3 regions of the Brasilonema sennae CENA114 genome follow, and region 2 is predicted to be linked to each of the others. Evidence: riboswitches for the same ligand, from Rfam matches in the RefSeq annotation. Region 2 holds a riboswitch; each other region holds the start of a gene.
The links. Region 2 has a riboswitch for cyclic di-AMP ahead of DP114_RS19385 (hypothetical protein). Riboswitches for the same ligand answer to the same signal wherever they lie in the genome.

Region 1 (10,413 bases), 540 kb from region 2:
TTCCAAGAGATTTACAAGGCTACTGAGCAGTACAACAACCTCATTGAGTTTATCGCAGGCTCCGGTGTCAAGGGTGTTACCGTGGTTATGGGGCGCTACACAGTGGTGGACTCTAAGCGTCTTGCCATTGATTTTTTGGAAACTTCTGCTTATAGTGCAACCGATGATTTGAATGATACCGCATTTCGAGAGGCTTTAGGAGTAGATTCGGCGTTACTTTTGAAATCAACACTTTCTGGCAGTGGTTGGGTGGATATTACTTATTTGGACGCAGATTTCCGCCTTATGCGTGGTAATCAGCAGAATTTGTATGTGCTGCTGCGAGAGTGAGTTTATACATTGGGAGTTGCGATGCTCATGCACGGAAAATGTCTGGGAGTGGTGCGAAGATACCTGGCATGATAACTACAATATCAATTGAGTCTATCGCTCTCCCTCTATAACTATGACGCTCGTTATCAATTTCAGCAAAGATTTCTATTAACTCAGGCTGGTTTTTCCAAACTCCGAACAATTGATTGAGTTTTTCTAGTCTATCCTCATCCTTTAGAGGCTTTTTTACTTCAGCATATTTAGTGGAAGAAGGTTCTAAATCAACTATAATTTCTGCTCCATCTGGTATGCTGTCCACTGGCTCTAATAGCTCGATGGTTTGACCGCGTTTAATTCCTCTAATTTTCATCTAGTGAGTTCCTTTTGTAATAGTTATACGATGTGTTATCCCTTGCGCCTAAGGCATCCTACAGGAAATGTTTACCAGTTCATTCAGGTTGTGGCTTTTGAAAAGCATACACATCTTTTATAACTCGCACCCAACCATCAGAAACAGATTCGAGAATGCGATCGCCTTTCTCCTTTGTTGCAACTGTCGGATCTCCCACCACTCCACTTTTGCTTAAATCCCGCGTCGCCCATGCAAAGGGTAACTTACCCTCAATACTCAATAAACTTCCTTCTGGCTGTTCTGGCGGATACTCTGCAACGGCAGCGTCCATTTTCACTTGTTCTGGTAAAATAGCCAGCATCAGGCTAGTTTCTGCATCCCCTGCATGAATACCTACTTGTTTTTCCTTTAGCGTCACTAATTCTGAAGTGATATGCGGGACTCGCCAGGTAAACAGCGGAAATACTAAAAACTCATCATACTTAATATGCAAATCCCGCGCGACAATTTCCATAACTTGGGGTTGTCCCCCGTGGGAGTTCATCAACACCAATTTCCGAAACCCAGCACGGTAAACACTTTCTCCAACTTCCATCAGAGTTGCTATGAGAGTTTCAGCGCTGAGAGTCATTGTACCGGGAAAGTGCCAGTGTTCATTCGATTTGCCGTAATATAAGATTGGCAGAGCATATGCTGGGATGCTTGTATCTAGCTTTTCCAACGCTTTTCCCAGAACCGCCATACCAATGGCAGCATCGACAATTAACGGCAGATGAAGACCATGTTGTTCAATTGACCCTACTGGTTGGATAATGACTACATCTTCCTTGTTTGGCATTGCTTGAATGTCAGTCCAACTGAGGTAGGGAAAAAAGCGTTTTGGGGGAATAAAGCTGTGGATATATTCAACAAGGTTTGGAGCACTCCTTGCTGATTTTACAAAAGTTATGAGGAACAAAGCTAGATTTTTCAAATGTTGAAGTCAGAAGCAGAAAAAAGTATGATAAATTCCCACTTTTGTAAGCTATTTCAAATACAAAATCTAGCTAAGTATAGATTGTATAATCGGCAGAAAAACCTAACCTCAATTGGTTATTGCTTAGATATTGTAGACAATATCAACCAGTTAGTAAACATTCACGAAAGAAAACCCAATGGTTGAAAATAATGGAGCTATCCGCACCCTATCGGTTGACATTGGTGGTAGTGGTGTAAAAGTTATAGTTTTGGATATTACGGGAAAAGGCTTAACAGAAAGGGCGCGAACAGAAACACCCCAACCTGCGAAATCAGAACCTATAATTGATGCAATTGTAGAGCTAGCAGCGACTCAAGGTGAGTTTCATCGCGTTTCGGTGGGTTTTCCTGGTGTTGTGCGCAATGGAGTGACGCAAACAGCCGTGAACTTAGATCCAGATTGGATCGGGTTTGATTTAGCTACAGCATTGTCAAAGCGTTTGGACAAACCTGTACGGGTGATAAATGATGCCGATATGCAAGGTTTGGGGTCAATTTCCGGAAAAGGTGTGGAATTGGTGATTACGTTGGGTACAGGCTTTGGTTCGGCCTTATTTGTAGATGGTAAACTCGTGCCGAATTTAGAAATGGGACATCATGAGTTTCGTAAAGGAGAAACTTACGAGCAACAGCTAGGACGTGCTACCTTGGAAAAGGTAGGTGAAAAGAAATGGAACAGGCGCTTAGAAAGAGCGATCGCATCTCTGGAACATCTGTTCAATTACGATTATCTGTATATCGGTGGTGGTGAAGCGAAAAAAGTAGATATCAAATTACCATCAAATGTGAAGATCATCCCCAATATCACTGGTTTATTGGGTGGTATCGCTTTGTGGAAAGATTGAAGAGAAAAAGAAGACAAAAGGACTAAAGCTTTTGCTTTAGTCCCGATTGTCGAAATTTCGCAAATAACACAGCAGTAGACAACTCATCCCTACTATCGTCGGAACTGACGGATACTCAAAGTTATCAACACTGTGGCAAAAACCAGTAAATCAACGTTGGTGTTCAGGATGTCGGCTGCTTGATCTAACTGCCCTACGGGTAGATAAACTTCTAGTCGTTGGACGTCCAAGCTGGCTTTCATCATAAATACATCTTTGGAGAGAAGACAAAAAAAAATTTATTAATTATATCAATAGTCTGTTAGTTAACAAATAAAATTCCTCCCTAGTGGTGTCTTCCTGGCTCGAATTGTTAGTCTATATTTTAGTTAAAGAAGAATAACAGCTAAATCTAGCAAAAAGGACTAAAAAGTTTTAGCAAATAATTGACAGTTTGAATACACCTGATATTAAAGTTGTTGCATTTAACTAAAACAATAAATAAGCTTTTGGACTGTAAATTTCTGACTTTTGATTATGATTATGATGCTTTCTCGCTTTTCTAAATTGCGTAAAAGCCTTGCCCTCTTTCTTGCTGGTTTGGGGATTACTTTAGGAGTGGGACTATCTCCTTTCACACCAGCTAATGCTATTTCCTGGGGTCAGTTACTTTTTAATGGCGCTCAGCTTCTGCAGCTTTCCAACCTGTCAACAGAGCAAAAAGTCGGGTTAGGTCGCGAAATTGATCAACAGGTACGTAGTAATTACAGACTCAGTACCAACGCTAATGTTAGTCGAATAGGTCAACGGTTAGCTAAAGCTAGTGATTGTTCTCAAACTCCTTTTAAATTTTCTGTCGTTCAAGACCGAAGCATTAATGCTTTTGCAACCACAGGTGGTTATGTTTACGTCCACACTGGATTGATTAATGCGGCGGATAATGAAGACCAGTTAGCAGCGGTTATCGGTCACGAAATAGGTCACATTTGCAACGACGACTTAGTCGCTAAGCTAAAACAAGCGCAACTCGCTCAAGGCGCAGCCTCACTGGCTGGATTAGATCGCAGCACCGTCGCTGCTGCAGCTTATAAGCTTGCTGTAGATCTACCCAACAGCCGTCAAGCTGAATATAATGCTGATGATAAAGGACTGCGATATCTTGAACGAGCAGGTTATAACCCTAATGCTATGCCTGCATTTTTGAGCAAATTGGTGAACCAGCGTTCTGCACCAAGCTTTTTGAGTAGTCACCCAGGAGCGCAAGAACGTATTTCTGTATTAAAAAGAAAAATTGCTGCTCGTCAGTGAAGGTAGTTAGGAACCCGGTTTCATCGAGAAATTGGGTTTCCAACCTATAAAGTTATCTTGTCGAAGTCGTGTGCGAATAACTCAAGTCGCGGGTTATCAAATTCTGGGTGCTTTGTAACTGTCTTTTCATAAGATGGTGTTCAGAGATCTTTGCCCACAAATGATACATGAAGTTTCTATTGATAAAAAAATATATCGTATTATTAACTTATGTTTCATGCCTGCTTTTTTTCTACAGTGAATATATAATCGGAGATAACGTTTATACTAAGAACGCAATATTACGCTGAAACCCAATATCAACTTAATGTTTTCACTTGGCGATACCGCCAGATAATGCTGTTAAGTGTTTGCATACACTTGCAATGGAACATCATGAGAGCACATGATTGCTTGTAGTTAGCAGAAGTTAATTTCACAAAGAGGTTGACTTAAGTCACGTTTACAGCTACAATTCTTAACAAATTTACATGAGTCTGCCTAATCCACGGATTGCCCAAAACATTTTGTTACATCGGGGTAAGCCTGGAGCGGAGGAACCAAGTTTGGGGCTAATCTCATAGGAGAGCGAAGAATGAAAAATGAAGAATGAATTAAGACAAAAATTACTCCAGTTTTTTCTCCTGTCTTTTTTTTTCTTTCTTCTGTTCTGTGAGAGGGACATCTCTCAGTCCTAGCCCGTCAGCTAACTTCGTCGGCATTGAGAGGAGACTGAACGAGCCGCATTCTTATGAGTAATGCATTGTTCTCGTCAGTGTCCTTGGCTGGTATCTGTGCGCTTCGTTGTACCTGCCCTTGACTATGAGGAAAAGACCATATTACCTTTTCTTCCAGTCTGTTGAGGCAGGAAAAATTGTTATATGGTGAAGTTTAACTATGTTACCGACCAGAAAACATCGCATTGCTCTGATTTCTGTTGATGGAGATCCTGCTGCAGAAATTGGACAGGAAGAGGCTGGAGGACAAAATGTCTATGTGCGTCAAGTAGGTTATGCCCTTGCGGAACAAGGTTGGCAGGTGGATATGTTCACCCGCCAAAGTAGTCCTGAGCAGGCTACGATTGTGCAGCATGGGCCATTATGTCGCACGATCCGATTGAAGACTGGATCTACTGAGTTTATAGGGCGAGATCACTTATTCGAGCATCTACCAGAATTTATTGCAGAGTTTCAGACATTCCAGCGGGAGCAAGGATTTCAGTACCGTTTGATTCATACTAACTACTGGTTGTCCTCGTGGGTGGGTATGGAACTCAAAAAACAACAGCCGTTGATTCAGTTGCATACTTACCACTCTTTAGGAACAGTCAAGTACAGTGCGATTTCTGATATTCCAGCAATTGCTAGTAAGCGAATAGCCGTTGAAAAAGCCTGTCTAGAAACCGTGGATCGAGTTGTTGCAACTAGTCCTCAAGAACAGCAACATATGCGAAGACTCGTTTCCACCAAAGGGAAAATCGAAGTCATTCCTTGCGGAACTGATGTCGATAAGTTTGGGTTGATTCAAAGGTCTGCAGCACGGCAAGAGTTAGGAATTGCACCTGATGTTAAGATGATCCTCTATGTCGGTCGCTTTGACCAACGTAAGGGGATCGAGACATTAGTACGAGCCGTTGCAAAGTCTAGTTTGCGGGATCATGCTAACCTGCAACTTGTTATTGGAGGTGGTTATCGTCCAGGTCATAGTGATGGGATCGAGCGCGATCGCATCGCAAGCATTGTCGCTGAACTCGGATTGCAAGACTGTACAACCTTTCCAGGTCGCCTAGATGAGGCTGTTATCCCCTCCTACTATGCAGCCGCAGATGTTTGTGTTGTACCTAGTCATTACGAACCTTTTGGTTTAGTTGCAATAGAAGCAATGGCTAGTCAGACTCCTGTCGTGGCTAGTGATGTTGGGGGGCTGCAATTTACAGTCGTACCTGAAGTGACTGGGTTACTCGTTCCCCCTAAAGATGAAGTCGCTTTTGCTACTGCTATTGACCGGATTTTGCTCAACCCAAATTGGCGAGATCAATTAGGTGAAGCTGGTAGACAACGAGTAGAGATTGCCTTTAGTTGGTATAGTGTCGCATCCCGCCTGACTCAAATCTACACACATCTACTAGCTCAAACCATGCCCTCAATAGAGAGCAAACCTCAAATTGCAGCTTAATTTCTACCGATTTGATAGTGTTGCGGAGTTTTTCGTAAGGTGGCGACTGGTGTTACCAAGTGCAAGCTCGAAAATAATCCGGACTTAGCGCTAAAAACGCAGCACTAATAAAGAGAGCGATTTTGCATCATGCTGCACCAAATCGCACCTAACGTGCAGAAACAGTAAAAAACAAGTCACTAAACCTTTCACGTCAGGGAGTTATTAATATGCTGAACATTGGAGATTACGCACAGCATCAAATTACAGGGCAGATAGGTCAAGTTATTGGTTATGGACATCAAATACTGCATGGAGTCTATTTAACCACCTTAAAAGTACAAGCAAACAACCTTCAAGGAGTTGAGAATCAGAAAAAATTTATTGAGGATGTCTACTCTGCTTGGATAATAGCAGATCCAACACAAGGCGACATGGCACTGCAAGCTTAATAAGTTTGGAGACATCAGAATTATGAATAAAGCTAGGGGAAAGCCTAATCAGATTTTCCCTAGCTTTGTTTGTAGACTTTTTGTGAAATGGTATGGGAGCATTGCAATGCTGTGCTCCCACACCATGTGGTTTGTGCAAATGAAAAGCCCTGTGATCTCAAGTCCATCTAATTTTTGATTCGACTGGTATGATTATTTTTACTTTTACAGTTTTGATGTTGGCAAATATAGAGGAATTAACGTGAAATTAAGGTTTACCCTTAGGATAATAGGCTGTACGCTGCTAACGGTTTTAACGCCTACCATACTAACTGCTCAGACTCTTCCGTATGGAACAGCCCGCCAACCTCAGACTTGCTCATCGAGGGTAGAACCAAAAAAAGGAGCGCTTAGTATCGAGCAGGCAAAGATGTATTTTCTGTGCGACCAAGAATCGCAGTTTGGGACTCCTGGTCAAGGTGGTAGCAATTTTGTGCGCCTTATCAGCGATCTCACTCTTCAGGTTGCCTCCAACTCTCGCCCAGCCAATCTAACCGACCTGGAATATAACACTAACCAAAGAGGGGAGCATTTAAGCATAAGTATGGACAAACCCGTATACGATATTCGAGGAAGCTTCACTCGTCATACTTGTTATGAGATTAGGGGTAGAAGTTATTTGCCTGGAAAGAATTGCACTGTGGAGCAATACCCAAACAGCACGGGCATCTGTTTCCAAAATACCTTTGGCGACTGGCACTGTCGTATGAAAGGTTCATCAAAAAAAATTGGCCGCGACTTACCACCACCTGAGAAGTAGTGAACTGTACTACTGCCACTTTCAATGTTTATCAATTCCTTAACGTAACTTTCTGCACCACTGCTTATTTCACCCCGAAAATAAGGAGAAAAGGGGCGGTTCCACAAATAAATTTAAGGGCTTGCGATCAGATTGCAGCTTGTGCAGGGGACAACAATTTTCGAGTTTTTCTTTTCCCCCTTGCCCCCAGCAAAAACTGCACCCCTGCTTGGTTCGGTCAATCCACTCCCAAAAGCGCTTCACCTCGTTGATAGAGTTCGCGAGCATAGTCAGTCCAAACTCCTTGTCCCCAATATCGGAAACAACTTGTTTGCAATAATAAGTTGTACAGTAATGCTCTTTGATAATCGGAACTCTCTGTGACTGAAGGATCTTGCTGAACTAATGAATCATATTTTTCATGAAATAAAGCACTGAGTTTATTCATTGGATCTAAAACATTTTCGTAACCTTGAACCCAACTTAAATTGTTCGTCCAAGAAGCACCATCCATGTGAAATTGATGGTCTGTTTCCTTTAATTCTGTTATTGCTTTTTCCACAGCTTCTGGTGTAGAATGTCCTGGATCTACTCGCTGCCAAATTTTGTGTTGCTGTACGCCTTGACAGGTTGGATATTCATCTGGATTCACACCAGCAGCTTCAATTAATTCCAAATATTCAGTACCGTTGAGTGCGACAATTCCTGAATGATTGTTTCCGGAATCGCGAATTTCATGATAGATTCTAAACAAATCGCGGGGATATTCGTTCATCATAACGCCGCCATTTTCCCCATCAGCAATTTGAGTGACAAGCGAGGGAACTTTAACATTACCAATTTGCTGTTGACTTCTTCCTTTCGCCTCAAAATAAGGCTGCATCTGAGCCACTAACTTTGTGTCGGAACCTTGAGTTTTGATTAATGCTGTAATGCTGATGGTTTCACCTTTAGAATTGCGGGCAAGCAATCGATTTGGAATATATTTATCCTCATGACGTAAGCCTGAACCATCCAGACGTTCTACTGAATGTTCTTGCACCATCAGCCAACGATATCCGCATTCTTTGAGAGCTTTGATATATTCAAACAAAGTATCTGGATGGTTTGGTAAGTGCATTTCTGGGGGAGAAAAGCCCTTCACGCGCTGTAGGGCTTCATAGCCGAAAATGGCTGCAAAGTAATGTTGCCAAGCTTGAATTTGGAGTTTAATGTCAGGAATTGGTGTGGAAGGAATAACCGCATGACTCCACATTGTTCCCAACCATTCGACGTAAGGCTGATATTGAGAGTCACAAGTTAAACGTTTGAGATTATTGATAATATCCTGTCGTCCCATTTGTTGTAACCCCCACAACAAATTACCCGAGTAATCGAGCATAATTCGAGGATTGCAACCTTCGGATATAAGTTGAGGAATAAAATCGCCCATGCGGCTATAACACCAGGCAAATGGTTCTGCGTTATGGTTATCTCCTTGATGGGGATGTTCAAACATATACTGGAGATGGCTGATAATTTCCCCGTGAGCACCCGCAGGAATGCTGGGTTGATGCATATGGAGAGCACAAGCAAAGCCAGCCGTGATATTTTCTAAGCGGAGATTGGTGGTGTTGAGAAATACAGGGTTATCTTGCTGAACCACAGAATTAATTTCTGCCTCACAGCCGCAAATATTGGGTAATCCTGTCCGGAATTCTTCCAAAATTGGTAGATTAGCAGATGATTTTGTTGCAGTCATAGTCGTTCCAAATAGCTTATTGAAAGACGAAACCAGCCAGCAAAAGAGGTAAGAGTAGAAGGACAGACACTATTAACAACAGAGTTCCCGGATCAATCTTAATCTGTGGTTCGCGCATTGTACACCCTTTTAGAATAACAGGTATTGCAAATCATGAGTTACAGGATTTATGCAAAAATAACGTAGTTGTGTCATTGCGACGTAACAAAGCAATCTCACAGTCTTGTTTTTTCGTAACTCATGCGTAAGTTCTAACTACAGGTCACCATACCTTAACATGCCTCTTGAGACAAACAGTCCAAATCCCCATCCAGAAATTTAAAATCAGGCAGAGAAGGTATGGACTCAAGAACGATGGTTGGTGGGCGTAATTCCCATTGTTTCGTTGAGACTTGCAAGTCTTTGATTAATCCTGTTCGGATATCCAGTACCCAACCATGAACCACTGGTGCTTTTTGATCATAAAGTGCTTTACGCATAATAGAAGTTTGGTATAGATTTTTAACCTGTACCAGAACATTGATTTCTGCTAGACGATTTAGACGTTCTTCTTTTGTGAGCAAAGCATCGATGTCGTCTTGGTTTTGTAAGTAGATTTCTCGGATCGGATTCACCCAATTATCAATGATTCCAATGGTTTTGCCTTCTAGCGCCGCCTTAATTCCACCGCAACCGTAGTGACCGCAAACTATAATGTGTTGAACTTGAAGATGAGAAATTGCGTATTCCAAAACGGCTAAAAAGTTAATATCCGTTAGAGATACTTGATTGGCAATGTTGCGATGGACAAATAACTCTCCAGGTTCTGTGCGCGTAAAGTTGGTTAGCGGTAAACGACTATCAGAACACCCAATGTAAAGATAGGGGGGTTTTTGTCCGGTGGCTAATTGTTCAAAGTAGTTGGGGTTCAAAGCCAGTTTTTCTGCAACCCAAGTTTGATTATTGTTCAGGAGTTCATCAATGCTGTGATATTTCATTAATCTTTAGCAAAGTCTAGGGTTCCAGGTATTTGCGCTTAGTACAGCATTTCATAAATTCATAACGCAATTCTATGAGATCATTTGGCTAGCCTTTTTGAAAGAAGCGATAAGAGCGTTGTTTATAAACCCCTACTAACGCCATATGAAACTCAAGGAAAGAAGCTGTCAGTTGTTGTGAACTTGTGCAATACAGTACTTACTTCTAGTTTGAATTGGGCAATCCAGTTGACGCTATACCCAGCCACTAAATTTAGCATTTTGATAATAAATTTAATGAGAATAAATAATTCTTTATCCTCGTGATCATCATGTTATTGACTGATACCATACTAGCTTTGATACAGGTTGATACTGGCTAGAATTTCTTAATTTTGTTCCTGATGAACTACTTTTATTCAAGAAAAATATATGAATTAATATTATATACGATAACTGGAGATTAAAGATATTTTTTTCATCTATAGATCACATTGTTGTTTGTTAATCAGTATATTATATGCTAGGTTGCAAATCATG
Region 2 (10,413 bases):
ATCCCTCCGGATTCGCCAGATGCCTCTGTCGGGAGAACGCCACATGCTACCCTGCGGGAAGCCGCCCTCCGGGCGTCTACAAGCCGGGAAACCCGGACGCCAGATACCTACGGAGGGAGACCCTCCTGCAGTACTGGCTCTCCAACGCAGTGGCTCCCCTCCTGCAGCACTGGTCTCACCGTACAGTATGGTTTCTACTGTATTGGACGCAATTGAAAACCGCTATAATTTTCAACAATCACAGGACTTACGCAAAAATAACGTACTTGGGTCATTGCGACGTAAGGAAGCAATCTCAAAGTCAAGTTCATTAGTAACTCGTGCGTAAGTCCTAAATCAGTAAACAATAGACTTCGTGGCAGTTGTAGGGAAAAGGGTAAGGGAGAAAAGAATAAGAAAAAACCTTTCCCCTTTAACCTTTCTCCTTTCCCTACAGGAGTGGCAATTGTTACTTTTGCAATCTTGTCTAATAGTTCACTGATTTCCTCCACGATATCGTTCAAAACTTTTAATTGCCATAACTAAACTTATCTTCATGCGTGTGAAAGCTTCCACCAAACTGCCCACCTCATCGTTAGCTACTTTCTCAAACTCTGCATCCATATCACCAGTACTAACAGCTTCTGCAACACGGACGACACGTTTAATCGGTCGTACAACATATCGCGTCAGCCAGAAGTTAGCCATGTATATGGCGATCGCAAAAATGATAGTCACGATTCCCATCACTAATACAAACGATTGATTAGCTTTCTGGAAGACTTGGCTAGCAGGAATAGAAACTATCTGAACACCATTAATAAGATTTAATTTCCATCCAAATCCATTTTCTGTTCCATAAGTCGCAATCATGTTCTTGGGTGCAACATCTGGTGTGCTGTGACATCTCAAGCAACTAGATTCGGTTATCGCTAAGGGACGCGCAATATAATAAAAATTCTCGTTATCAAAAGGGCGGAATCCTGACAAAAATGGAAGCTTTTTGTCTTGACGGAATTTTTGTATAAGTTCTGTCTCAAAGCTATCAGCTTTATCCCGAGGATTTGTTGGATTCAGCATCGCCTCCTTATAGAAAAAATCTTTATAGGCTTCGTCCTCATTTCGTAGCTTTTCAAAAACTTTCCGTGCTGAGTAAGCAGGGATAGTCTGTGCTGCAAATTCATCCTTTCCTAAGCGTGCTTCCAACTCGGGATTAACTTCATCATTGGTATAAGATCGGACAGAGTTTATAGTCCGAAACAGCAATTTACCATTTGAACTCACTTCATCTTGAGCTTTGTAATTTAGGATCCCAGACAAAGCTATACCACTCAGAGTAATTCCTGCAATAAATATAATGAGCAGTAATACAGTTAGCTTTTTGCCTAATGGAAAATTGTTAAAATTCCAGGAAAATTGTTTCAGCATATTTATTGAAATCCATTTATAGAAATCAACGTTCTTTACTTATATTAGTTTGTTGTACGAAATAGTTCTATGGCTTTACCTATGCGATAATTACAACATTTTGCTCGCTGTTGTTTTTACCACAAAGACGGCATAAGTGGCTGTACTTAAAATCATCACACCCGCTTGGATTTAGAAAGATTCTCAATAATTTTGGTACAATAGGACACTTTCCAAGCAGCCTGCTAGGTTACTTTGACTACATTTTTTTTAAACCCATAGGAGAAAAATCATCTTATGAGCAATCTAGTTTATCAGTTATGAGCAATCCAGTTTCTCAAACAATTATTTTAGGTGGTGGCTTTAGTGGGCTTTTTACAGCGTTACATCTTGCTAACCAAGACTATCCTGACTCAATCATCTTAATTGATAGCAACGAACGCTTTTGCTTTAAGCCATTACTCTATGAGTATTTTAGTGGTGAGATGGATGCTTTTCAGGTAGTACCACGTTTTGCAGAATTACTCAAGGGTAGCGGTGTAACTTTTGTTCAAGATACAGTAGAATCGATTGATTTGCATCAACGACAAGTCAAGTTAACTTCTGGAACTTCCTACAACTACAGCAACTTAGTCTTAGCTTTAGGTAGCGTCACTGGCTACTTTGGTGTTGAGGGAGCAAAAGAGTATGCTTTACCTTTTCGGACGCAAAAAGATGCGATCGCCATTGATCAACATTTGCGTAACTGTTTCCAAAAAGCCGCACAAACCGAAGATCCAGAACAACGTCGTAAACTACTCACAGTCGCAATCATTGGTGGTGGTCCTTCAGGTGTGGAAATCGCAGCCACTTTAGCAGATTTTTTACCAGATTGGTATGCAGCGCTTAAAGGTAACCCTCAAGAAGTGCGGATTGTACTCATTAATAACAGCAAGGAAATCCTTAAAGGTGACAGGGATTCAATGCGTGAAATTGCTGGGAAGAGTTTGCAAAAACGCACTGTGGAAATAGAGATACTTTTGGAAGCAGAAGTCACAGCGATAAGTCCCAGCACAGTTGAGTATAAGCGTGATGGTAAATCTGAGACACTTGTAACATCCACCACAATTTGGACAACAGGTACTGACACCCATCCGCTGATCAAAGACTTACCAATTCCAGATGAAAATCGAGACAAACGCGGTCGATTGAAAGTCACGCAAACCCTACAATTACAAGATTTTCCTGAAGTTTTTGTAGGAGGTGATTGTGCTGTTGTAGAAGATGCTTCATTACCACCAACTGCACAAGTTGCCTATCAACAAGGAATAACAATTGCTGAGAATTTAAAAGCCATTGCCTCAGGAAATGATCCCAAACCTGTCAAAGTAAGCTTACGCGGAACTCTTCTTAAGCTTGGGTTAAATGATGCTGCTGCTAACATTTACGACGTCTTAGAAGTCAAGGGTGAACCTGCTCACTTAATCCGCCAAGCCACTTATTTGAGGTTATTGCCAACACCAATTCATAATTTGAAAGCTACTACTGAGTGGCTAAGTGAGGAGATTTTTCACAACCACATAAATCTCCATGATGTTGGCAAGAAAGTAGTACAGGCTGTGGAAGTTGTTGGTGATGCAGTTATGGGTGCTTTGGGTGCAAAAAAATTACTTCATATGTTAGGAGATGACGAGAAAAAGAATTAATAGGGAATAGGGAATATAGCGGTTCTCATTTGCATGAAGTACATTTTTAACCTCACCACGCCAGGTGCCTCAAGTCGGGGGACCCGGACGCCCTTCGGGTATCTCCTGCGGAGACGCTACGCGTAAGTCCCAAAGGGACACGCTTACGCGTTCGCTCTTAGCGTGCGCTTGCGCTTACGCCCAAGCCGCGTGCGCTTTGCGCTTACGCAGTCGCCTAGGTCGGGAGACCCCTTCGGGTTCGCCAGATGCCTGGCTGTCGGGAGACCCTCCCGCAGCACTGGTCTCACCTCCTGCAGCGCTGTCTCACCAGATACCTAGGTCGGGAGACCCTCTGGGTTTGCGTAGCGCCCCCTATGCCTGCGGCACGGCTACGCCTATCGGGGCTAGTTGCCACAACGCGCTTAACCCGACGCCCTTCGGGTTCGCCAGTCGCCTACGGAGGGAGACCCTCCTGCAGCGCTGGTCTCACCAGATACCAAGTGAGGGAAACCCTCATCAAGTACTGGCTCCGCAAGGCACAACTCTTGGCAGTACTGGCTCCCCACAGCACTGGCTCCCCAACCCCTCTCCTTGCTAAGGAGAGGGGAGCGTTTGCGAGACTCAAATGCGGGGTGAGGTGACGACTATATTGCACCGAAGTGAGAACCGCTATAGGGAACAGGGAACAGGCAAAAGATGTTTCTTCCATAATTGATTGGGGTATCAATCCCCATCCAATTGATCCCTTTGCCCTCTGCTTTCTTCAATGTTCTTGCAGATTATCTTTCACTTCAAAAATTCAGCAAGCTGTTCCAACTTTTTCCAAGCAAGTCCACTTTGGAGAATTTCCTTAGCAACAATAACAGCTTGAGAAAAAGTTTGATAATCATCTGCTTGATCTGGTACTGCTTCGCCCACATACAGTGCAAACGCTGCATTGAGAGCAACCACATCTTGCTGTGGCCCAGTCCCTTTACCTTGAAGAACAGCTTTGAGAATTTCTGCATTCTCTTCAACATCCCCACCCCGTAATTCACTAATGGGAGCAGGGTTTAAGCCTAGCTGTTGTGGAGAAAGTTCGATCAGGTGTATTTGTTGGTTTGACAACACAGCCAAATCAGTTTTATCTCCCAACCCTGCTTCATCTAATTTTTCGCGTCCGTGAAGTGTAATTGCGCGGCGAGTCCCTAATTGATTTAAAACCTTAGCAAAAGTTTCTACCAAAACCGGAGAGTTGACACCAATAACCTGTCCTGTTGGTTTTAAGGGATTAATTAATGGACCTAACAAATTAAAAATTGTGCGTACTTTCAGAGTTTTTCGTAAAGGGGCGAGAACTTTGAGAGCTGGATGCCAATCGGGTGCAAACAAGAAAGTCATGCCAACTGCGCTCACAGCTTCTTGAGTTTTCTCCAGACTTGCTTTAAGATTAACACCCAAAGCTTCTAACACGTCTGCTGAACCAGTTTTTCCAGATGCTGAACGATTACCATGTTTAGCCACTTTTACCCCAGCAGCAGCAGTCACAAAAGCAACAGCAGTGGAAATATTAAATGTTGATGCTCCATCTCCCCCAGTACCACAAGTATCTACAAGTGGTGAGTTACCAACAATCAAATCTCGTTGCGCTGGTTTGTTAGATTGAGAATATAAAACCTCAACCATGCCAAGTAACTCTTCGGCAGACACTCCCTTGGCTTGAATTGCTGCTAAAATAGCACCCGATAACACAGGGGGAATGGCTTCTTGTAGCCAACCAGACATTAAGTTAGAAGCTTGAGATACCGAAAGTGATTGACGCTCTAACAGTTGCTGCAACAAGGCAGACCAATTAGAGGAGTCTTGATCTAATGGATTTGTGTCAACATTAGCTGTTATCATAACTTCGATAGATACAACTCTTTTACGACTGTTATGTTACGTTGGAGTACGTTTTCACCGTAAGGATTTTATCAGAAACTAACATCGCAAAGATATCTCGAAGCTTCTATAGAAGAATTTATCTGTATATTTCAAATCCCCTCACTATTTTGCAAAACATCTTCCAGCAATGGAGAAAGTTCTTTATTTAACTGACCTGTCCGCAGAAATTCAGCATAGGTATCTGCTTCAATAGCCAAAAGTTCTCCTCGGAGTTGTTCAGCTGGAAAGTTGCGGATGTTTGGATGCTCATCCTGTAGCTGGTTAATTTGCGCTTCTAAATTTTCAATTTCTCCTTTAACCAGTGCTTCTTGATAGCGGTAAAACTCTGGGTCTACACCAGGTCTTTGGTCTACTTGAAGGTGTTGTAAGACACGATTGAGAGCAACAGTCCGTGCAACTATTTCTAAATATCGCTCGCGTAAGGACTGGTCACCCAGAAAGTTAAGCTTTTGTAATAAAGGTTTGATACTTAATCCTTGGAATAGCAAAGTAAATAATACTGCACCAAAAACTGTAGCAATAATTTTTTCTCGCTCTACTACAATTGTGGGTACACTCAAAGCCAAAGCAATAGAAACAGAACCGCGCACCCCGCCCCACCAGAGTATAGTTTGTTCAGGTAAAGTAATTTTTGATGCTTGTAAAAGATTGCTTAATTGACTTAAAGACAATATTGCAATTGCCCGACTTAAAATCATTACCCCTACTGTCACTGCAATGATTGTTAAGTTTTCCTCCAAACTGGCATACCGTATCTGATCCCCAATCAACAGAAAGACAATTGAGTTCACAAAAAACGCCAGAAATTCCCAGAACTCAGTCACGATAACCCGAGTACGCGGGTTCATACCAATCCGAGAACCAAAATTGCCCAAGATCAACCCTGTCGTCACAACCCCAATGACTCCAGATCCACCTAACTCCTCAACAATAAGATATGTTGCATAGGTAGAAACTAAAGTTAAAGACTGTTCCACAAGTGGTAAATCGAAACGTTGGGTGAGGTAAGAGATCCCAAAACCAATGAGTCCTCCAACCGCCATACCAATACCAACAACTGTAAAAAGTTCTACCACAATTGGTTTTAATTCTAATTCAGCTGTTCCTAAAGGCAGTTGCACTAAAAAACTAAAAGCAACAACTGCCATGCCATCATTGAACAAGCTTTCACCTTCAATTAATGTTGTCAAACGACTAGGAACGCCCAATTCCCGAAATAAAGCAGTGACTGAAACTGGATCCGTGGCACAAAGACTAGCCCCGATGAGTAAAGCCGTTGTGAGTGAGATTCCTGCAAATTTATTTAAACCTATTGCCATCCCCACTATTGAAATCACAACCCCAATAACTGCATAAAGAGTAATTGGCAACAAATCCCGCTTTAAATTCGACCATTTTAAATTCCATGCTGCTTCAAAAAGTAATGGTGGTAGAAAAATAAACAAAATTAATTCTGGAGAAAGATCCACTAAACGAACATCGGCAAAAGCTAACCCTAAGCCTACAATGACTAAAAGTAAAGTGTAAGGTATTTGCCGAAACCAGCTAAATATCTGTGATATTGTCGCCACCCCTAAAGAAACTGCAAGTACCAAAAGAAACTGCTTTAAGTTTGTAGCAATGACTTGTTCACCAATTACCGAAGCATCCATCATAAAAGCATGATTAATACAATTCATCGTAAATCTTAACCAGATAAGTTGTTAAATAGCACTCATCCTGAGGTGGGAAGTTAATAAGCTTACGAGAGCATTTGTGTGGAACGAACTGTGTAGGCATCCTCTCTGACAAAACTAAAACATCTGTGGAAAGCTTATAATTCTATAAAGTTGGTAGCTGACCCGTGTTTTATGTGTTTAACTAAACAATGGTTAAACTTCGTAAAGCCATCACAACCAAAGGTGTTACATAGCTCAATACTGTGCGATGCTCCCAAAGGGAGCCGCCAAGGGCGATCGCCGTTCGCACAGCATCCGCTTTGCCCTCAGGCGGCGGCTACGGAAGTTTTTTAGCTTGAAAGTCTGCTATGGCAGTCCTATTTCATTTGTGTTGGCATAGCCTGTGCAGAGCGTTCCCTACCTCAACGAGTAATTTCACAACTCCTGCACGGATTGCTATATGGTGCAAGTTGATTAAAGTTTGGTTTACAATTTGGTCAATCATATGATTTTTCCTAACTAGTAACAGCCAATTAAGGCTGTTGCTAATTTTTAAGCTTGACAAGTATGGCAGTCATGGCGCTTGCAGTATCCCTAAAAAATAGGTATTTCAGCACCTGAGCAATCTTTTTATTCTTGGGTATAATTTGTAAAGATATGAGGTTTGACTCATATACGTTTCCTCACCAATTACTGAAGCATCCACCATCAGAGCATTATTAATACAATTCACCGTAAATATTAACCAGATAAGTTGTTAAATAGCACTCGTCCTGATGTGGGAAGTTAAGATGGATTGACTCTTTGGACGTTTCAGTATAGTTTTAGTGAATGTATGGGTAAAACTTGCCTAATTCAATCCAGTCTAGTTGCTGAAAAACTTCAACTCTGGGTTAGAAGCGGAGGAACCAATGTATTGGGGCGAATCTTGAATGGAGAGACACCTTCCAGTCTTAGCCCGTCAGCTAACTCCGTCGGCATTGGAACGAGTACCTATGGCATCTGCTGATTCCAAGCTGTTGTCCCCAGGTTCTCCTTGCTAACATTGCCTTTCATTACTGGCAGTGTAAACATATATCTGTTGATTTCCTTTAGGGAAGAGCCTGTATCTTTTGTGAATTCAAAAGTCAAAAATTTAAGTAATTGTGTGCATCTCTACTAGCAATTCCCTTGACTACGAAGAATCAGCATCTTTCCCAACTAAAGGTTGAGAATTAATTTTAACCAGTCGCACCTTTTATAAGAATTGAGGAGAAAATATGCCGATCAAAAATCATACGTTATATACAGATGAAGTCAACTTTTTTCCCGACCATCAGTTCAGATTAATTGGAGAGTGTGCCGGAAAAAAACTTTTACTGATTGGTAGAACGAAAGCATACAATGACCCAATTGTGGCAACAAGTCAGACTGATGAGCCAAGTCAGGAAGATTTATATGCTTATGATCTCTACGAGTTAATGAAGTCTAGCCACGAGCCAGTAAAAATTCACGGGGAAATTTAAAAAAAATTTGTGGAGCAGATGCCAATATGGCTTTAGAGCGCAGACTCGACACCTTCTCGCTAGCAGCCTTGCTAGTATCCGCGCATTACGGTTTGGGGTTTGTTTTAGGAACCGCTGAGAAATCACTAACTTTAGGGGCTGCTGGCAGTCTCTATACTGTCTCCCTTGGCTTTGGTACAATAGCTCTTTTAGGACTGGCAAAATTTTACTGGAAGCGAACAGAGCCAATTTGGACATTGCTAGGTTCTGCCTACGGAGATGGGGTAAAAGTTTTTGTCAGCCTGATGTCGTGGTTATCGCTGATTGGTATTGAAGCCGTTCAGTTGATTTCTGGAGCTTTTATTCTCAAGGTTTTCGGAATACCCACTCTCCCGACGATGGTTGTTTTGGCTATCCTGTTTGCAATCATTTCTTTACTCCCAATAAAAAAAGCAGGCTGGATATTCCGCGGGTTACTGATTCTGAACTTTTTGGCTTTGCTTTATGGACTGTGGGTGTTACACGCTTTTGGTGATTATGTGCGATCGCCCATAGAATTTGCTAGCTCACTCAAGCATATGAGTTTGCCAACTATAGTGGGCGTCTCATTGTCTACAATTCTGCTGGTACCTATAGATATGAAGTATCAGCAGTTTCTTGTCCAAGCAAAAGATGAAAACAGCCTGTATCGAGGGTGTACAATAGCTGCAATTTTGCTACTACTGCTTGCTTTTTTACCTTCAACAGTTGTTGTCGCAGCACAGAACGCAGGAATTTTGCCTGCTGGTATTGATGGTAAACAAGCTCTCCCATTTATCCTAGCTTGGGTTGGCGGTGGCACCGACAAGCCTTTAGGTATAGTGATGATTATGTCTTTACTGGTTCCAGCGCTGGGTATTGGCAGCAGTATTTTGCGAGTGCAAACCAAGACAATTTTGGACTTCAATATTCTGCCTGCATCTGTTTGGAGTCGGCTACTCGTCACTGCTGCAAATGCTCTGTTTAGTCTTGCCGTTGCTTTGAAAGGTGGGGAGATTGTTAATCTGATTGTGTATTTTTATGCAGCATATGTAGGAGCGGTGTTTGCTCCTTTTGTTGCTTATTTAATCGCTCAAACGGAACGCTATAACTTCTCCAAACAAAGCGTAAAGCTGTCTTTAACAATAAGTAGTTTTTCGGCTTTTTCATTACTCATTATAACACTTATAAGTCCTGATATTATAGGAGGATTTGGTAGCGTTGAATTGAACATCATGGGAATAGGAATTCTAAGTGGGATTTTCTTTTTGTTGGTTGGGGAGGTATTACAAAAGTACTTGCCAACATCCAAGGTTGAGGAAAAAGCTTAAGAAATTAGAAAATATAAAAATATTACAAAATCGCTCCATCTCCATCACTCATCAGGTTTGATTGAAAACAGCTTAACACTACCTTGGGTCTCGCCTTAAAGTGGTTTTTCTAGCAAACTACAATATGGCATTAGCACAGCGAATATATTCAGCGGCTGATGTTTCGGAACAAATCTCGACTGCTGGTAAAGAAGCTTCTGGCACGAGTAATATTAAATCCGGTAACATCTGAATCATTAAAAAACCGCAGAGGCGCAGAGAACGCAGAGAGAGAAGAGGGAGAAATAATTCTGATACAAACGGATTTGATATAAAATGAACTTTGCGATGAATGGCACATTGACGATTGGTACACTGGATGGGGCGAATATTGAAATTCGCAATCGCCCCTTTGGGGCGATCGCGTCGGACACGAAAATTTCTTCCTCTTTGGACTGACGGCACAGCAAGTTTCACAAATGAAAGCTCAAGGCTACCATCCGTGGGATTATTACAACAGTAATCCTCAACTTAAACAAGCGATTGACCAGATTGAATCCGGTTACTTTTCCAAAGGTAACAGGGATTTGTTTAAACCACTGGTAGATCTCTCAAAAACCGAGACGATTTTAACAAAAGAACTCAGGAGTCAGGAGCCAGAAGGAGGCAGCGCCGTGGGCGGTGAGACCACTGCTGCGGGAGGGGAGCCACTGCGTTGGAGAGCCAGTACTGCAGGAGGGTCTCCCTCCGTAGGTATCTGGCGTCCGGGTTTCCCGGCTTGTTCGCATGATTGCGTCTCCCCTTGGGAGATAGCATGTGGCGTTTTCCCGACAGCCAGGCATCTGGCGTAAGCGCAAAGCGCACGCCAAGGGCGAACGCGTAAGCGCAAGCGCACGCTAAGAGCGTTCGCGCAGCGTCTCCTACGGAGATACGCGTAGCGTGTCCGTTCGGCTTTGCCGTGCCCGTTCGC
Region 3 (10,413 bases), 1.2 Mb from region 2:
TGGCTTCATCAATGATCTGCTCAACAGCGACGAATACTTAGAGAACTTTGGTGACAGCATTGTTCCCTACCAACGTCGTCGGGTTCTGCCCTCAGGAGCCAGCCAATTGCCATTCAACATCAAGTCTCCGCGTTACGATGAATACCATCGTGCGCAACTCGGCTTCCCCCAAATAATCTGGCAAACCATTGTACGTCGCTACACTCCACCCGACAAGCAGGCTAAAGCCGGTGATCCAGCTCTGTTTGCATCAATGGCTCAGAGTATTAATCCAACAGGTAATCCTCCGCAACGGATCTCGCCTTATAACATTGATTACGAGAAAGCAGTGCCTTATCGCCGCCGGTAATTACGGCTGGTCATTTAGCAACCACGATACAACGTGACTGCAATCTTCCAAAATAGAGGAGTCAGAATTCAGGTGCTAGGGTTTAGAAAATGTATTTCTGAATCTTGAGTTCTTAAATCTGGCTCCTTATTTGCTCTAGATCATTTTTCGGCTCATTATTTTTTTGAAGAAGCGGCAATATTATCAATCAGGACTTACGCAACAATAAGGTAGTTGCACCCGTTGCGACGAGGAGTGCGCAATCTGATAGTCAAGTTCATTCGGAACTCATGCGTAAGTCCTATCAATGTATTCATAATTATTAAACTTTTTTACAGCACTAAATTATAAAAATTAAAGAAGATAAATTCAAGAAATCTCCTGAAAAATACTACTTGAAATACATAGATCGCTGTGACCAACCACGAACAAGTTAGCAAAAGTTTAACTCTTTTAAATCAAGGATTGTACCCTTATGTAAAAAGGGAGATGCAAAAAGTTTATGGTGAGCGCTGGCTAAGAATTATCTCATCATCTATGTCTGATAACTCATCCATAAAGCTTAGCCCAGAAGAGATTCTAGGTAATGATGTTTTTACTTTATTAAAAGTCATTATTGGACAGTGGAATCAGGTATTCAGCAAAAATTTAGGTTACGCTGAGGGAGCTTTAGTGAGTGAACTCATGGAAGTTACTAACAGTTGGGCGGATCAATATCATTTTTCAACTGAAGACACTTATCGCACTTTAGACACGATCGCTCGACTCCTGAAAGCTATCTCTGCACCAGAAACAAGTATTGTAGAACTTGACTTGCAAAAAGTCTTAAAAAGACTTTTTTCTAAACAAGCCGAAAAAGACTCCAACACAGAGAAATTGGCTGACATTGTCAAACACCAAAACTTTCAGAATACTTCTCTTTTAATCCGTGCGCTGACACACCGTTCCTATGTCCATGAAAACCCGCAAGAAGGTGAACACAACGAACGTCTGGAGTTTCTTGGTGATGCTTTGCTGACTTATTTAAGTGGCGAATACCTTTATCGTCGTTACCCAGAAAAGGGAGAAGATGAGTTAACTCGTCGGCGTTCTGCACTGGTTGATGAAAAGCAACTAGCAAAATTTGCAATTGAGGTTGGTTTAGATCGCAGAATGCGGTTAGGTAAAGGTGCAACTTTAGAAGGAGGTTACCAAAATCCTAATTTACTCAGCAGTACTTTTGAAGCAGTCATCGCCGCTTACTACTTAGACAACAATTATGATAGTGAAGCAGTACGTGCTGTTGTGGAACCGTTGTTTGACTCTGTTCCTGAGAGTATTGTGGAGTTTCGCTCAAATGTAGACTCTAAAAATCGCTTTCAAGAATGGGTGCAACGCAATATCACTCAAATACCACCCAAGTATGTCACAGTTCAAGTAGGTGGTTCTTCTCATGCTCCAGAGTTTGTAGCTAAAGTAGTTGTGGGAGAGAAAGAGTATGGACAAGGTAAAGGGCGCAGTAAGAAAGATGCTGAGAAGGCTGCAGCTGAGAACGCGCTAGCTAGGCTAGAAAAATCAAAGTAAATGTCAGATATACACCTCACACTTCTACTTTTAACGGTAAAGTCACAGTGAAAGTAGAACCTACTCCTATTTGGGAGACTAAGCTAATTTCACCTTGCAACAGTTTTATCAGCCGTGAAACGATTGCCAAGCCCAAGCCGGTACTATTGGGAAGGAAGGATTTACTACCAGAACCAATGCGAAAGTAAGGTTGAAAAATCTGTACTTGATCTTCTGGCTCAATTCCAATTCCAGTATCTGAAACTGCAACACTCCACTTGCTAATGTCTAAAGTTTCACACTTGATTTTTACCGTTCCTGACTCTGTGTAGCGAATCGCATTACTAACAAGATTTGTTACAATTTGCTGTAATCGTAACGGGTCTGTTACAACTTCGTCAGGAGCACGGTTGCAATCAATAACAATTTGTAATTTTTTTTGAGTAGCCAAAGGCTCCAGCATTTCGTAGACATTTATAATTAATTCATACACCTGAGTTGGTTCTGGTTCGAGTTTCATCTGCCCTGCATCATAGCGAGAAATCTCCAGTGCATCGTTAATCAGGTGAATTAATTGTCTCCCACTGCGTAACACGCGGTCAATGTGTTCTAGATGGCTAAAGGAATTTTTTTCCTCTGATTTTTGGCGTTGTAAGCGCAAAAACAAATCTGAGTAACCAATAATCGAAGTTAATGGGTTTTTGAGTTCGTGCGCGAGATACGATAAATTATCTTGATTTGCTCGCACTAAGCGAGTTAATTCCTGATTATTAAGGGTTAACTGATTGTGCAGCTGCTCTAGTTCTGTTAATCGCTGTTCTGTGTAACTTTGGAAACAATAGGCTATTGCTTCATCTAACACCATATCAATCAAATGCACGGCTCGCATCACTTCTTTTGCTGATGCTTTCAGGAATTCCGGTTCTAAAGTGACAAATATGGTGTTACGCAAAAGCCGATACTCTAGTGCAATTTCTGCTGCATCGAAACCTTGTTCAGCCCTAAGAATCCCATGCTCTAAACTTGCTTGAACTAGGGATTGAACTTCATCATCTTGATATTGAGAAAGCACAGTTGCTAGAGCCAAGAGGACATGATCAAGATGATTTTCAATAGCTGTACGGCTTAGATGATTGGTGCTGAAAATCTTTTTATCCCGACGAACAGCTTCCACCCATTGTTTCATAATCCTCTGAGTTTGATCCCGCAGCAATTGACTAAAATCTTTCATCACTTATGGGTGGATAGACATACAAATAGAGTAAATCATTCTATGATCTACATCCTAAGCATAGGAGTATTACATTGTCTTTACTAAAAAGATGTAATAATTAGAAATAAAAATACATAATATCCAAATCATCTTTATTCATCTAAAAATAAATGAATTTCCTTTCTAAGAATACTTGTTTTCTAGCCAAAAAAAGTATATCCTAGGGTTGCTTGACGCCATTGTTTGCTGGTGTTACATTTATCATAAATCAGAGTAAGTCAGCCTAATCCAATGAATTGCATTGCATAAGTTGGAGCGGAGGAACCAAAGTATGGGGCGTATCTTACTAGAAGAAACAAACAGTAGATGTATCTTTTCACTTGTTGTTTTTTCCTTCTATCAGAGGGGTATCTCTCAACCCTAGCCCGTCAGCTAACTTCGTAGGCAATGAGAGGAGACTGAAGAGACAGCATGATTGTAATGTTGTGATCTCATCAGTATCCTTGGCTGGTACTGCTCGGACTAATTGTACCTGCGTGAAGTCTGTTGAGGTCATCAATGGTGTTACAACTAAACGTAGCTGCCATTTTGGCGGTTGCTAGTCGAACAGCTTGGAAACGCGCTAAACCCGTTATTGTACGGGACGCTTTCTTGCTACCTTTGGTTGGTTTTTTGGGCGTTATTGTTGTCTGGTGGATTATTGCCCTTGCCAATCATGAGTTAATGCCCACGCCACCTGAAGCATTAGCAGCAAATTTAGATTACATCCTGAACCCATTTTTTCAAAGAGGACCAGGTAACTTAGGTATTGGCTGGCTATTAATCGCGAGTATTCGTCGGGTTTTATTAGGTTTTACTCTAGGTGCTTTAGTAGCTATTCCTGTTGGTTTTCTCATCGGGATGTCAAGAACGGCAATGATGATTCTCAATCCCGTTATCCAAATCTTCAAGCCAGTATCACCTCTAGCATGGCTTCCTATTGCTCTAGCAATCTTTAATTTGGCAGATCCATCGGCAATCTTTGTGATTTTCATTACTTCTCTGTGGCCAACAATTATTAACACTGCTTTGGGAGTTTCCAGTGTTTCCAAAGACTATATAGATGTAGCACGAGTTCTAGAAATGCCCGCTTGGCGAAGAATTACAAAAATCATTTGGCCTGCAAGTTTACCATACATTTTTACAGGTTTACGAATTAGTATAGGCATTGCCTGGTTAGTTATCGTTGCAGTAGAAATGCTCACAGGTGGTGTTGGAATTGGCTTTTTTGTCTGGGATGAGTGGAGTCGCTTGAACCTCAATTCCGTTTTTCTTGCTGTTCTAGTGATTGGCTTAACAGGACTGTTGCTTGATTATGCCATAGGCAGAATACAAGCTTTTGTCACTCGTCGCCCGGTAACTTCAAATTAGGTTTTCATCAGCGGTCAGTCATTGATTATATATGGTGCGTTCCACTGCATTATCGCACCACCATATTATTACCTTTGATGAAATCTGACCTTTTTCAATAGCTAATGAATTGTGTGGGGTCAGACAGATAAGCTATTTAAAATTTCAAGAACAAGCTGACTGTATAACAAGCAGCCTACCTGCTATTTGTATACACGAATCAAATATCTGACAGTCCAAACAAGAACTTTTGTCCCTAGTTAATATTCTGAGTCATTTCGCCGCAGGAGGTTGTTCATGAGCGACGATAACACAAATAACTGGAAGCGACGAGACTTTATCACAGGGCTAGGCGCTACAGCATTTGCAACTGGACTTTCTTCTTGTGCCATTAATGCTAATCGTGCCCCTAAAGGACTGTCACAAGCGGCGTCGGCGGTGGAACCAGTCGTAGATCCCAAGACACTAGAAAAACCTAATATTACAGTGGGATACGTACCGGTGAATGACTGCGCCCCCTTTGCTATAGCCTGGGAGAAAGGGTTTTTCCGCAAGTATGGTTTAAACGTCACCCTCAGCCGTGAAGCAAGCTGGGCGACGTCTCGTGATGGTATTATTTTTGGACGCCTTGATGCTTCACCAGTTGTGAGTGGTGCAGTGATCAACGCCAGAACTGGTGCAGAAGGCGCACGTCATGCCCCCCTGTGTGCAGCGATGACAATTCATCGTCATGGTAATGCGATGACGATGAATAAAGCAATGTGGGAGTCTGGGGTGCGTCCTTGGCGAGACTATAACGGCAATTTAGAAGAGTTTGGACGAGATTTTCGCAATTATTTTGAAAAATTACCAGCTGAAAAACGAGTTTGGGCTGTGGTGCTGAGTTCGGCTATTTATGAATACTTTGTCCGCTACTTAGCAGCAGCCGCTGGAGTTGCTCCTGATGAAGAATTTCGCATTATCATTGTCCCGCCTCCACAGATGGTGGTGAATATGAGAATTGGGGCGATGCAAGGCTACATGGTGGCTGAACCGTGGAATTCACGAGCAATTACTGGTAATGAAGGAATTGGCTTCACCTTCGCTCAAGGGAGAGAAATTTGGCAAGGACACCCAGATAGACTTTTAGGTGTCATGGAGTCTTTCATCAAAGATAATCCCAAAACTTATCGCTCTTTGGTTAAAGCAATGATAGAAGCTTGTCGGTATTGTAGTGACACAAAAAACCGGGAGGAAGTCGCTAAAATTCTCACGAGTAAATCGTATACGGGAGCAAAACTCAAATTAACAGAAGCGGCTATTGTCGGTAACTACAATTATGGTGGTTTTGATGATAAAAAACGAGTTTGGAAAGCTCCTGAAACAACAATTTTCTTTGAAAAACCTGCTAATCTTGTTAAAACACCAAATGACCATTCAACATTTCTCTGGCAATCTCAGAGTCTTTGGCTAATGACTCAGTCGGCTCGCTGGGGACAAATTAAAGAAATTCCCAAAAATGCTGAAGAAGTAGCGCGTAAAGGTTGGCGAACTGACTTATATCGAGAAATTGCTGCTGAAATGGGAATTGAATGTCCAAAAGAAGATTACAAGGTAGAGCAAGCTGAACTATTTATCGACAAAAAAGCTTTTGACCCCAGTGATCCAGTGGGGTATCTTAAGAGTTTTCAAATAAGAGCTAACGCTCCTAAATCTTTTTTTCTGTCTTAATCAATTGAGTTAGATCAATTAGATTGTATTGACTGTACTTTGCAATTAGTCCGTTGTTATTTACAAAGAACTCATGTCATTTTTAAATAATTCATAAATAGAGTCTTATAGGAGTGTTAAATGAAATCTACCTTTTTCTCGAAAGATGCTTATGATAAGCCTGTACCGCACACTGGATTTTTAGAAATTGAAAATCTATATAAATCATATCCAACACCTGATGGCAATCGATTTGTTGTTTTAGATAACGTTAATTTAACAATAGCCGAAGATGAATATATCTCTATAATTGGTCACTCTGGGTGCGGAAAATCTACACTTTTGAAAATTGTAGCAGGATTAGAAAAAGCGACTTCTGGCTCGGTACGGTTAGATGGCAAAGAAATTCATAAACCAGGAGCAGAGCGTATGATGGTGTTTCAACACTATTCGCTCTTACCTTGGTTAACTGTGCGGGAAAATATCCGGCTTGCTGTAGACGAAGTGCTAAAAGATGCTAATCGTTCGGAAAAAATTAGCATTGTGAACCAACACCTGGCAATGGTAAATTTAACAGCAGCAGCAGATAAATATCCTGATGAAATTTCTGGTGGTATGAAGCAGCGGGTGGGTATTGCCAGAGCATTGGCAATTCGCCCAAAAATGTTGCTGATGGATGAACCTTTTGGAGCCTTAGATGCACTAACTCGCGGAAAATTGCAGCGACAAGTATTAGATATTTGGGAACATCACCGACAAGCAGTGATGATGGTTACTCATGATGTGGATGAGGCTATTTATATGTCAGATCGCATTGTTCTGATGACGAATGGACCAGCAGCTAATATTGGGGAGATACTGGAAGTACCGTTTCCTCATCCACGCGATCGCAATGCTATGAGGAACTCACAAGAATACTATGAACTCCGCAACTATGCGCTCAACTTTCTAGATCGGTATTTTACCCAAGACGAGTAGTTTAAAAAATTGTAATTCATAATTTGCCATTCATCATTCTCTAGGCAATAACGGGTTACTAACGACAAACGAGTTATTTTCTTTGTAAATTTTTCTTTAGCGTGGTTAGAAAGTTATGAATCTTAAACCCATCTTGGTGCGTCTGCAAAACGCGATCGCAAGAGACGATTTAATTGATCAAATGGTACTTCTCTCCGTCCCAGAAACAGCTTTTTCTGCACAGGAGCAATCAGCAAAATCAATTAACTTAATCGTTGGTTATAACAGTTCTCCGAATAGTCATACCGCCTTAGATATTGCCTTATTAATAGCTCATCAAACACGTTTAGCCACAAAGGCGCAAGTAACAGTTCAAGTCGTCTATGTGATCGAGCAAAATCATAAAACTCATCCTGAAGATGTTTTACAAATAGAGAAATTTCCCAATCAGCATGTTACGGAACCAAATCCACCACACTGTTCAACTAGCTTTTCCTCACTTGCGTTTGACACAGGTGTGATAACTCAACCAAAAATGCAGGATAAAGCAGGCTATTGCCAAGAAATCTTGATAGATAAATTTACACAAGCAGATTGTATTCTTCGCCAAGCAAGTATTCTCGCTGTAGAATGGAGAAGTTCTTTTAAAGCTCATCTTCGCTTTGGTTCTATAGGCAAGGAACTTAGGAAAGTTGTTAAATCAGAAGATGCAAATTTACTACTACTTGGCTGTAATTCCGTTAATCATCCGATAGTTCAACAGCTTGGTTCTAACTTTCCTTGTTCAGTACTAGGTATACCTAATATTGTCCCCTTCGGATAATGTGATATCATGTCCGATTAAATAACCGTCCCAGCAACCGAAGCGAATACGAGTGCGTATCCATAATACTATTTCTTTGTAAAGCTTCAATATAAACGCACTCAAATTCATAAAGTAAAACCGCTGTACCCGTCTTTTGTACAGCGGTTATGGTTTGTTGGAAGTAGATGCTCCTGTTAGCTTGTATCTTTTTGGGCTAAGTCAGAGGAGAAAATCGTTTACTTTGTGGAATTGTTAGCTGGTTGCTATTCGTCTATTAACCTCGGCTAGAAAGCTTATTGATATATATTCTTAACTAGCAGAATCACTATACTAGGAAAATTAGTAATAAGCAACTACTGATTTATAAACAAATCTTATTAACTATTCTGAGGATATAGCTTTTGAGTATCAACAGAATAAATTGCTCAAAAGCAAACATCTTACTCCCCTCCCACCAGAAGATTACCTAAATTAAGCGGTAAATGTGTTCAATAGTATTTTGAATTTGCTCAGGGGTTTGAACATGTTTAATCATCAGGAAATTTTCTAGTTTTTGTTGAACAAGTTGTATTGTTGTATCTACAGGTTGATGATGTAAGACTTCAAGCCTTAAAAGATGAATAATATATTCGGCTAGATTAAAATCCGGAGAATAAGGAGGAGTATAAATAAACTCAATCTCAATTTGTTCTTGAATTTTACCTTCGTATAAGTATTTAATTGCTAACAGTCTTTGACGTATATATTGCTGTTGATGCTTGTAATACAGACTCTTCCACCGTTCTAAGTCCAGTAGGCGTTAAGCGTAGCTCTGCCGTAGGCAATCGCTTAACAGATGAGTTCGAGTAACCATACATTTTTTGACAATACACCCTACTTATCATTATAGGTAATCTTGTAGTGGGAGGGGAGTAGCCTTTGGCAACTACTCACGAGTCTCAGAAAATTGTGATAAGACCAGCTAAGGACTCTTAATTATATATAAAAATTATTAATAAATTATTCAAAACTCCTGCGGACTAATTGAACTATCATCATAAAGATTAAGCTCTGCTTAATCTAAAACTAAAAGTAATCCCAAATTAACTAACTAATTCTGGAGGGATAGGGGTGTCTGGTAGTACAGCATCGGCGAATAACTCTACTATTCAAGCGTGCAAATGCTAAAAGTAGAGTTGCTTAAAGCCGTGTGTAGTAGTCTGCCTATATTTGAGTATGTAAAACGGAGCTATACCAATCTGTTCAAAAGCTGTGAGAATAGAAAAACAAAGTCTCCGACTTTTCACAACAAGTCGGAGACTTTATTTCTCACGAATGATTTAAGACTGCTGTAGATACTACGTCTGTACAAAATTTCTGACTAGTACCCGATGAAGTGCAGAACATCACGCAGAACACTGTAGCCAGCCAAGTCCCAAACTAGATAGGCAAGAAAACCAATCATTGCTAAACGACCATTCCACAGTTCCGCTTGGGGGTTTAAACCAAATACAAATGCGTTACGATCTACACCGTTGTAAGCTTTAGCAACAGCTGCTACATCGGTAGAAGGGCGAGTTTCAGGAGTTTTCATCGTTTTTTCCTCTAAAATTCAGTTGATATTTGATGAATAGACGTAAAATTCTACGTTTCTACAAAATTTCTGACTAGTACCCGATGAAGTGCAGAACATCACGCAGAACACTGTAGCCAGCCAAGTCCCAAACTAGATAGGCAAGAAAACCAATCATTGCTAAACGACCATTCCACAGTTCCGCTTGGGGGTTTAAACCAAATACAAATGCGTTACGATCTACACCGTTGTAAGCTTTAGCAACAGCTGCTACATCGGTAGAAGGGCGAGTTTCAGGAGTTTTCATCGTTTTTTCCTCTAAAATTCAGTTGATATTTGATGAATAGACGTAAAATTCTACGTTTCTACAAAATTTCTGACTAGTACCCGATGAAGTGCAGAACATCACGCAGAACACTGTAGCCAGCCAAGTCCCAAACTAGATAGGCAAGAAAACCAATCATTGCTAAACGACCATTCCACAGTTCCGCTTGGGGGTTTAAACCAAATACAAAAGCGTTACGGTCTACGCCATTGTAAGCTTTAGCAACAGCTGCTACATCGGTAGAAGGGCGAGTTTCAGGAGTTTTCATTGTTTTTTCCTCTAAAATTAAGTTGATATTTGATTAATAGACGTAAAATTCTACGTCTAGCCAAAACTTATAACTAGTAACTAATCAAGTGGAGAACATTGCGCAGGACGCTGTAACCAGCTAAATCCCAAACTAGATAGGCAAGAAAACCAATCATTGCCAAACGACCATTCCATAGTTCGGCTTGGGGGTTTAAACCAAACACAAAAGCGTTACGGTCTTTGCCGTTATATTCTGTCGCGATTGGTGGTAAATCAGTGCTAGGACGAGATTGCATTTTTTTACTCATTCAAGTTGAATTTGTTTCTCAACTTAAATATAGCCATCCATACCTCTAGTGCTTTC

Region 1: another riboswitch for cyclic di-AMP. It lies ahead of DP114_RS21675 (glycosyltransferase); the one in region 2 lies ahead of DP114_RS19385 (hypothetical protein).
Region 3: another riboswitch for cyclic di-AMP. It lies ahead of ntrB (nitrate ABC transporter permease); the one in region 2 lies ahead of DP114_RS19385 (hypothetical protein).

The regions. Positions count from the first base shown of each region.
Region 1 covers NZ_CP030118.1:5,154,377-5,164,789, forward strand. The annotation lists gene DP114_RS21645 (PAP/fibrillin family protein) at 1-330, shown strand, start outside; gene DP114_RS21650 (hypothetical protein) at 356-682, opposite strand; gene DP114_RS21655 (creatininase family protein) at 762-1,565, opposite strand; gene DP114_RS21660 (ROK family protein) at 1,819-2,526, shown strand; gene DP114_RS21665 (hypothetical protein) at 2,619-2,771, opposite strand; gene DP114_RS21670 (M48 family metallopeptidase) at 3,043-3,813, shown strand; cyclic di-AMP (ydaO/yuaA leader) riboswitch at 4,297-4,528, shown strand; gene DP114_RS21675 (glycosyltransferase) at 4,690-5,967, shown strand; gene DP114_RS21680 (hypothetical protein) at 6,177-6,398, shown strand; gene DP114_RS21685 (hypothetical protein) at 6,640-7,197, shown strand; gene DP114_RS21690 (glycosyl hydrolase family 57) at 7,415-8,917, opposite strand; gene DP114_RS21695 (carbonic anhydrase) at 9,190-9,894, opposite strand.
Region 2 covers NZ_CP030118.1:4,616,039-4,626,451, reverse strand. The annotation lists gene DP114_RS19420 (hypothetical protein) at 20-328, shown strand; gene DP114_RS19415 (Tll0287-like domain-containing protein) at 475-1,407, opposite strand; gene DP114_RS19410 (NAD(P)/FAD-dependent oxidoreductase) at 1,707-3,071, shown strand; gene DP114_RS19405 (hypothetical protein) at 3,268-3,648, shown strand; gene trpD (anthranilate phosphoribosyltransferase) at 3,837-4,931, opposite strand; gene DP114_RS19395 (cation:proton antiporter) at 5,063-6,628, opposite strand; gene DP114_RS19390 (hypothetical protein) at 6,824-6,985, shown strand; cyclic di-AMP (ydaO/yuaA leader) riboswitch at 7,492-7,626, shown strand; gene DP114_RS19385 (hypothetical protein) at 7,891-8,136, shown strand; gene DP114_RS19380 (SLC5/6 family protein) at 8,163-9,464, shown strand; partial or broken gene DP114_RS19375 (glycogen/starch/alpha-glucan phosphorylase) at 9,559-9,681, shown strand; partial or broken gene DP114_RS36370 (glycogen/starch/alpha-glucan phosphorylase) at 9,780-10,051, shown strand.
Region 3 covers NZ_CP030118.1:3,440,979-3,451,391, reverse strand. The annotation lists gene DP114_RS14630 (phycobilisome rod-core linker polypeptide) at 1-349, shown strand, start outside; partial or broken gene DP114_RS34975 (Swt1 family HEPN domain-containing protein) at 743-1,099, shown strand; gene rnc (ribonuclease III) at 1,214-1,891, shown strand; gene DP114_RS14620 (sensor histidine kinase) at 1,908-3,101, opposite strand; cyclic di-AMP (ydaO/yuaA leader) riboswitch at 3,354-3,545, shown strand; gene ntrB (nitrate ABC transporter permease) at 3,642-4,493, shown strand; gene DP114_RS14610 (ABC transporter substrate-binding protein) at 4,770-6,182, shown strand; gene DP114_RS14605 (ABC transporter ATP-binding protein) at 6,303-7,139, shown strand; gene DP114_RS14600 (universal stress protein) at 7,255-7,941, shown strand; gene DP114_RS36305 (transposase) at 8,390-8,602, opposite strand; gene DP114_RS14590 (chlorophyll a/b-binding protein) at 9,284-9,496, opposite strand; gene DP114_RS14585 (chlorophyll a/b-binding protein) at 9,570-9,782, opposite strand; gene DP114_RS14580 (chlorophyll a/b-binding protein) at 9,856-10,068, opposite strand; gene DP114_RS14575 (chlorophyll a/b-binding protein) at 10,142-10,345, opposite strand.